DNA from 2 places in the Streptomyces sp. NPDC059477 genome. Region 2 is predicted to be linked to the other one. Evidence: riboswitches for the same ligand, from Rfam matches in the RefSeq annotation. Region 2 holds a riboswitch; the other holds the start of a gene.
The links. A riboswitch is a leader RNA that binds a small molecule or an ion and turns the genes downstream of it on or off. The one in region 2 is predicted to bind S-adenosylmethionine.
Positions count from the first base shown of each region.

Region 1: another riboswitch for S-adenosylmethionine. It lies ahead of thrC (threonine synthase); the one in region 2 lies ahead of ACFXAZ_RS32315 (aminotransferase class V-fold PLP-dependent enzyme).

Region 1 covers NZ_JBHYUG010000010.1:73,291-76,690, reverse strand. Annotated here, with positions in the region: gene ACFXAZ_RS07795 (glucosyl-3-phosphoglycerate synthase) at 56-1,000, opposite strand; SAM riboswitch class I at 1,210-1,368, shown strand; gene thrC (threonine synthase) at 1,387-2,670, shown strand; gene ACFXAZ_RS07785 (MoaD/ThiS family protein) at 2,791-3,069, shown strand.
Region 2 covers NZ_JBHYUG010000094.1:15,098-18,497, forward strand. Annotated here, with positions in the region: gene ACFXAZ_RS32310 (glycerate kinase) at 1-14, shown strand, start outside; gene ACFXAZ_RS32315 (aminotransferase class V-fold PLP-dependent enzyme) at 252-1,625, opposite strand; SAM riboswitch class IV at 1,791-1,907, opposite strand; gene trpD (anthranilate phosphoribosyltransferase) at 2,018-3,082, opposite strand; gene ACFXAZ_RS32325 (cytochrome bc complex cytochrome b subunit) at 3,254-3,400, opposite strand, start outside.

The DNA.
Region 1 (3,400 bases), on a different contig from region 2:
CGCTCAAACGTACGGTTCTGCCACACGCCCGCCGTATACAGCGTCACCCGCGGCCTCACGCGACCTTGCGGGACGCGTACTCGGAGATCTCCGCCATCGGCGGTCGCTCCTCGGTGTCCACGGAGTACGTCCGCGGCTCGAAGCCCTCCTCACCGCGCTCGAACTGGGTGATCGAGGGCCGGACCAGCTGCCCGCGGGCCAGCCGCAGCTGCGCGGTGCGGTAGATCGCGGCGGCCATCCGGCCGAGCGCCTGCCCGTCCTGGTGCCGGTGCTTGCGCACCCCCACATCGACCTGGGCGAGCGCGTCGAGGCCGACGAGATGCAGGGAGTCCACCAGCATGCCCAGCTCGACGCCGTACCCGACGGGGAAGGGCAGCTGTTCCAGCAGGGAGCGGCGGGCCGCGTACTCGCCGCCGAGCGGCTGCACGAAACCGGCCAGCTGGGGCCAGTGCAGATTCAGCAGCGGGCGGGCCATCAGCTCGGTGACCCGGCCGCCCTGCCCGGCCGCGCCGGCCAGCGGACGGTCGTACATGCCCTTGACGAGGTCGATCCCGGGCTCGGTGAGCAGCGGGCCGACGATGCCGGACACGAAGTCCGAGGAGAACTCCTTGAGGTCGGCGTCGATGAAGCAGACGATGTCACCGCTCGTGACCAGCAGCGAGCGCCACAGCACCTCGCCCTTGCCGGGGACGGCCGGCAGCCGCGGCAGGATCTCGTCGCGGTGCACCACCCGGGCGCCCGCGGCGGCGGCCACCTCGGCGGTGCGGTCGGTGGAGCCGGAGTCCACGACGACGATCTCGTCGACGAGCGGCACCTGGTCCATCAGGTCGTGGCGGATCACCGCGACGATGTCGCCGACGGTCTCCTCCTCGTTCAGCGCGGGCAGCACCACGCTGACCGACTGGCCGGTGCTGCGCTTGGCGGCCAGGATGCGGTGCAGCGGGCGGTCGGTCAGGGACCAGGTGTGGGTCCCGAGCCAGCGCTCGACTTCTTCCAGCACGGTCCGCGGCTCCTCACTGTTGGGCTCGCACGCGATAGATCCCCAGGTCACCGGCGCCTCACCGGCGGTGTGATCCATCTCGCGGTACGGACGACTATCTCAACTGTCCTGGCCTTCGGTTACAGTCTTGAACAACGCTGATGACCATCGCATGTCGGGGGTCCGCGGCGCACACAACCGAACATATAACCGCAGGAACAACCGCATATTGCTCATCCAGAGGGGCAGAGGGAAACGGCCCGATGAAGCCCCGGCAACCCTCCAGCCGGTCTCGTAACCGATCGCTGACGATCGTCACCGCGAGGCTCCCGGCTAGGGAAGGTGCCAAATCCGTCTCACGACGAAATGCGTCGTGGGGAAGATGAGGAGAAAGGGCCTCGCCTCACATGGCTGTGCAGACTGTCGCGAAGACCGGCAATTCCACCATCGATCTCGGACCCGCCGCCGCGCTCTCCTGCCGCGAATGCGGCCACCGCGTCCCGCTCGGCCCGCTCTTCGCCTGCGAGGAGTGTTTCGGCCCGCTGGAGATCGCCTACGACTTCTCGGCCTACGACACCGAGGAACTGCGCAAGCGGATCGCAGCGGGCCCCGCGAACATCTGGCGCTACGCGCCGCTGCTGCCCGTCCCCGCGGACGTGGCCGACAAGCCCAACCTGAACCCCGGCTGGACCAAGCTCGTCCAGGCCGACAACCTGGCCCGTGAGCTGGGCATCACCGGCGGCCTGTACGTCAAGGACGACTCCGGCAACCCCACCCACTCCTTCAAGGACCGGGTCGTCGCCCAGGCCCTGGAGGCCGCCCGCGCCTTCGGCTTCACCACCCTGTCCTGCTCCTCCACCGGCAACCTGGCCGGCGCGGTCGGCGCCGCCGCCGCCCGCGCGGGCCTGCGCTCCTGCGTCTTCATCCCGCACGACCTGGAGCAGGGCAAGATCGTCATGGCCGCGGTCTACGGCGGCGAGCTGGTCGGCATCGAGGGCAACTACGACGACGTGAACCGTTTCTGCTCCGAGCTGATCGGCGACCCGGCCGGCGAGGGCTGGGGCTTCGTCAACGTCAATCTGCGGCCGTACTACGCGGAGGGGTCCAAGACCCTGGCGTACGAGATCTGCGAGCAGCTCGGCTGGCGGCTGCCCGACCAGATCGTGGTGCCGATCGCCTCCGGCTCCCAGCTCACCAAGATCGACAAGGGGCTCCAGGAGCTGATCAAGCTCGGGCTGGTCGAGGACAGGCCCTACAAGATCTTCGGCGCCCAGGCCGAGGGCTGCTCGCCGGTCTCCGCCGCCTTCAAGGGCGGCCACGACGTGGTGCGCCCGCAGAAGCCGAACACCATCGCCAAGTCGCTGGCCATCGGCAACCCGGCGGACGGGCCGTACGTGCTCGACATCGCGCGGCGTACGGGCGGGGCGGTGGAGGATGTGAACGACGAGCAGGTCGTCGACGCGATTCGGTTGCTCGCGCGTACGGAGGGGATTTTCGCGGAGACCGCCGGGGGGGTGACCGTAGGGGTCACCAAGAAGCTGGTGGAGAGCGGGGTGCTCGATCCTTCGCTGACCACCGTCGTTCTCAATACCGGGGATGGGCTGAAGACGTTGGACGCGGTCGCGGACACCGGGTTGACGGCGACCATTCGGCCCAGTCTGGAGTCGTTCCGGGACGCCGGTCTGGTCTAGGACCCCGTCCCATTGGATTTGTCTGCGGGCCGGTTGGGGCTGGTCGCGCCCGCGCGGCGGAAGCCGCATATCGATAGCGCCCCGCGCCCCTTGAGGGCGTCAGCTGACCGGAGGTTCAAAGTGAGCGTTACCGTTCGTATCCCGACCATTCTGCGGACCTACACGGGTGGGCAGGCCGAGGTTGCCGCTGAAGGGGGGAATCTTGGTGAGGTCATCGCGGATCTGGAGAAGAAGCATGCCGGGATCGCCGCCCGGGTGCTGGATGACCAGGGTAAGCTGCGGCGGTTCGTGAACGTGTACGTCAATGATGATGATGTGCGCTTCGAGCAGGGGCTGGAGACGGCCACGCCCGACGGGGCCGGGGTGTCGATCATCCCGGCCGTGGCCGGCGGCTGCTGAGTCACCCACCGTTCGTCGAATTGCCCTCTCCGTGAGAGAAACGGAGGGGGCAATTCTGCATGGTTAAGCAGGGTAGAGTTGGGGAACCGCTGCCGTTCGCGTTCCGAAGCAGCGATGAGAAGTAGCCAAAGTGTGAGCTTCCTTTGCGTCTTTCGTTCTCTTTGTCGGGCCCGACTTGCCCCGGAGTCTGTGGAATTCTCCAGAAATTACCGACCGGTCCTGCCCGGATTTCTCGTCCGATTGACCTGTTGCAGACAGCAGTTGGGCAGATACATTCGGCCGCGGTCGACGCGTTCCGGCGCACGCCCCCACCGATCGGGGGGTGAGGTCT
Region 2 (3,400 bases):
CGACGGTGCGGTAGCTCCGGCGGGCGACGCGATGCTGCCCGCTCAGGCGGAGGTACCGGGGAGGCACCGCCCGTCGACCGTACGGGTGGCCAGGGCGAGCGATACCAAGCGCGCGACCGCCCGCTCAGGCCGAGGCGTCCGGGGACGCACCGCCCGTCAACCGCCTGATTCCCCACCCATGCCGAGGCACCGGGGACGCGCCGACCGTACGGGTGGCTCCAGCGGGCGATTCCCGGCGCCCGGCCGCCCGCTCACGCCGAGGTGTCGGGGACGCAGCGGCCGTCGACCGTGCGGTAGCTCCAGCGGGCGCCGCCGGACACCAGTTCGCGTACCGCCCGGACGAAACGCTCCACGTGCTCGTCGGGGGTGCCCGCGCCGAAGCTGACGCGGATGGCGTTGAGGGACTTCTCGCCCGGTGCCGCCTCCGGGGCCCCGCACTCGCCCTGGGTCTCGGGGTCGGTGCCGAGCAGGGTGCGGACCAGCGGGTGGGCGCAGAAGAGGCCGTCGCGGACGCCGATGCCGTACTCGGCGGAGAGCGCGGCGGCGAAGTGGGAGCTGTTCCAGCCGTCGACCACGAAGGAGATCACGCCGACGCGGGGGGCGTCGTCGCCGAAGAGGGACAGGACGCGCACCTCGGGGACGTCGGCGAGCCCGGCCCGCACGGTGCTGATCAGCTGCCGCTCACGGGCCACCAGGGTGTCGAAACCGGCGTCGGTGAGGGCCTTGCAGGCGGAGGCGATGGAGTAGGCGCCGATGACGTTGGGCGAGCCGGCCTCGTGGCGGGCGGCGCTGTCGTGCCACTCGACGTCCACGCCGCCGTCCTCGCGCCGGGTGACCCTGCGGCTGGCGCCGCCGCCCGCGAGGTAGGGCTCGGCGGCCCGCAGCCAGTCGGCGCGGCCGGCCAGCACGCCGGAGCCGAAGGGGGCGTACAGCTTGTGCCCGGAGAAGGCGACCCAGTCCACGTCGAGTTCGGTGACCGAGACGGGGTGGTGGGGGGCGAGCTGGGCGGCGTCCAGGACGATCCGGGCGCCGTGCGCGTGGGCGGCGGCGGCCAGTTCCCCGACCGGCCACAGCTCGCCGGTGACGTTGGAGGCGCCGGTGACACAGACCAGGGCGGGGCCGTGCGGGTCGCGGGCGGCGAGGGCGCGCTCCAGGGTCTCGACGGCCTGGCGCGGGGTGCGCGGGGCGTCGAGGTAGCTGACCTCGGCGTCCTTCCAGGGCAGCAGCGAGGCGTGGTGCTCGGTCTCGAAGACGAAGACCTGGCAGCCGGCGGGCAGCGCGGCGGCGAGCAGGTTGAGGGAGTCGGTGGTGGACCGGGTGAACACCACCTGGTCGTCCTCGCGGCAGCCGAGGAACTCACCGACTGTCTTCCGGGCGTTCTCGAACAGGTCGGTGGACAGCTGGGAGAGGTATCCGGCACCCCGGTGCACGCTGCCGTAGTAGGGCGCGTAGGCGGCCACGTCGTCCCACACCCGCTGGAGGGCGGGCGCGCTGGCGGCGTAGTCGAGCGCGGCGTAACCGACCTCGCCGCCGGTGACGAGCGGCACGGTGACGTCCCGGCCGAGGACGGGCAGCGGCTCACCGAGGGTGGGGGCGGCAGCGGTGATGGCGGTGGAGACGGACATGGGTCAACTCCCGTGCAGGCAGGCGGAATTCACCACGCGAACGAAGTCGCTCCAGCGCGGCGATGAAAGAGAAAAAGGGATTGCGGAGGCGGGGCTCTGCGGCCCAATCACATTCGCTTGCTCACGGAAGGCTCCTCGACGACCAGGACCCCTGGTGACACGAGGGGTCCGCGCTTGCCGCAGACCTCGCTGCCCACGGCCTGGTCTTCACCCGGGGCACCCCGCCACGGACGGAGGGTTGCCGGACAGCCGGCCGGGGCCTGATGGCTGTCGCTCATGACCTGGTCCAACATCCTGCCATACGATCATGTGTGCGCAAGGCGCAGTCCGTCATCTGGACTGCGCCCTGTGTCACACCGCGCACGCCCCTCAAGGGACGCCGTCGCGTGCCCTCAGGCGTTGCTCGCCGCCACCCACCGCTCCAGCGTCCGCTTCGCCGCCCCCGAGTCGATGGACCGCTCGGCCCGGGCCATCCCGGCCCGCAGCTGCTCGGTGAGCGGCTCCCCGGTGGGGTCCAGGGCGGCCAGCGCGGCGGCGGCGTTGAGCACCACGGCATCGCGGACCGGACCGCGTTCGCCGTCCAGCAGCCGGCGGGCGACCTCCGCGTTGAAGGACGGGTCGCCGCCGCGCAGGGCGTCGACCGGGACCAGGTCGAGGCCGACGTCCCGGGGGTCGAAGGTCTCCTCGGTGACCTTGCCGTCGCGCACCACCCAGACCCGGGAGGTGGCGGTGACGGTCAGCTCGTCGAGGCCGTCGTCACCCCGGAAGACCAGGGAGGAGTTGCCGCGCTCGGCGAAGACGCCCGCGACGACCGGCGCCATCCGGGGGTCGGCGACCCCGACGGCCTGGGCGCGCACCCGGGCCGGGTTGGTCAGCGGACCGAGGATGTTGAACACCGTACGGATGCCGAGCTGGCCGCGGGCCGCGCCCGCGTGGCGCAGCGCCGGGTGGAACCTGACCGCGAAGCAGAAGGTGATCCCGGCCTCCTGGGCCACCTCGGCCACCCGGGCCGGGGTCAGCTCCAGATTGACGCCGAGCTTCTCCAGCACGTCGGAGGCGCCGGACGCGGAGGACGCGGCCCGGTTGCCGTGCTTGACGACGGTGGCGCCGGTGCCGGCCACCACGATCGAGGCCATGGTGGAGATGTTCACCGTCTTGGCGCCGTCGCCGCCGGTGCCGACGACGTCGACCGTGCGGCCGGGCACCTCGATCACATGGGCGTGCTCGTACATGGTCCGTACCAGACCGTTGATCTCCTCGACGGTCTCGCCCTTGGCCCGCAGTGCCACCACGAAGGCGGCGATCTGGGCGTCGGTGGCCTCGCCGCGCATGATCCGGTCCATCGCCCAGGCGGTGGCCTCGGCGCTCTGGTCACGGCCGTACAGCAGCGAATTCAGTACGTCGGGCCAGGAACGGCCCGCCGCGGTGTCGCCTCCAGCGGGGGTCACAGCGCTCATCAGCCGCTCCTGGGTGAGGTCCCGCACGCGTCGGGACGGGTCGTGTCGATGCGGGTCCACCCTATCCAGCCGAGGCTTCCGCGAGGTCGCCCGTCCACGCAACGGACGAGGCCCCGCTCCGGCGTGCGGAACGGGGCCTCGGTGCGTGGCGAACGCGGTGATGTCAGGTGATCAGTGGTGGCCGTGGCCGCTGGTGATCTCCTTGTACTCCTCGACGGTCGGCTTCGGGATCTGGGAACCCTCGCCGTAGTACGCCTTGCTGAGCTTGGCGCGCAGCTTGTCGGGGGCCTTCACCTTGCGGGCGACCCCGTTCTCGTC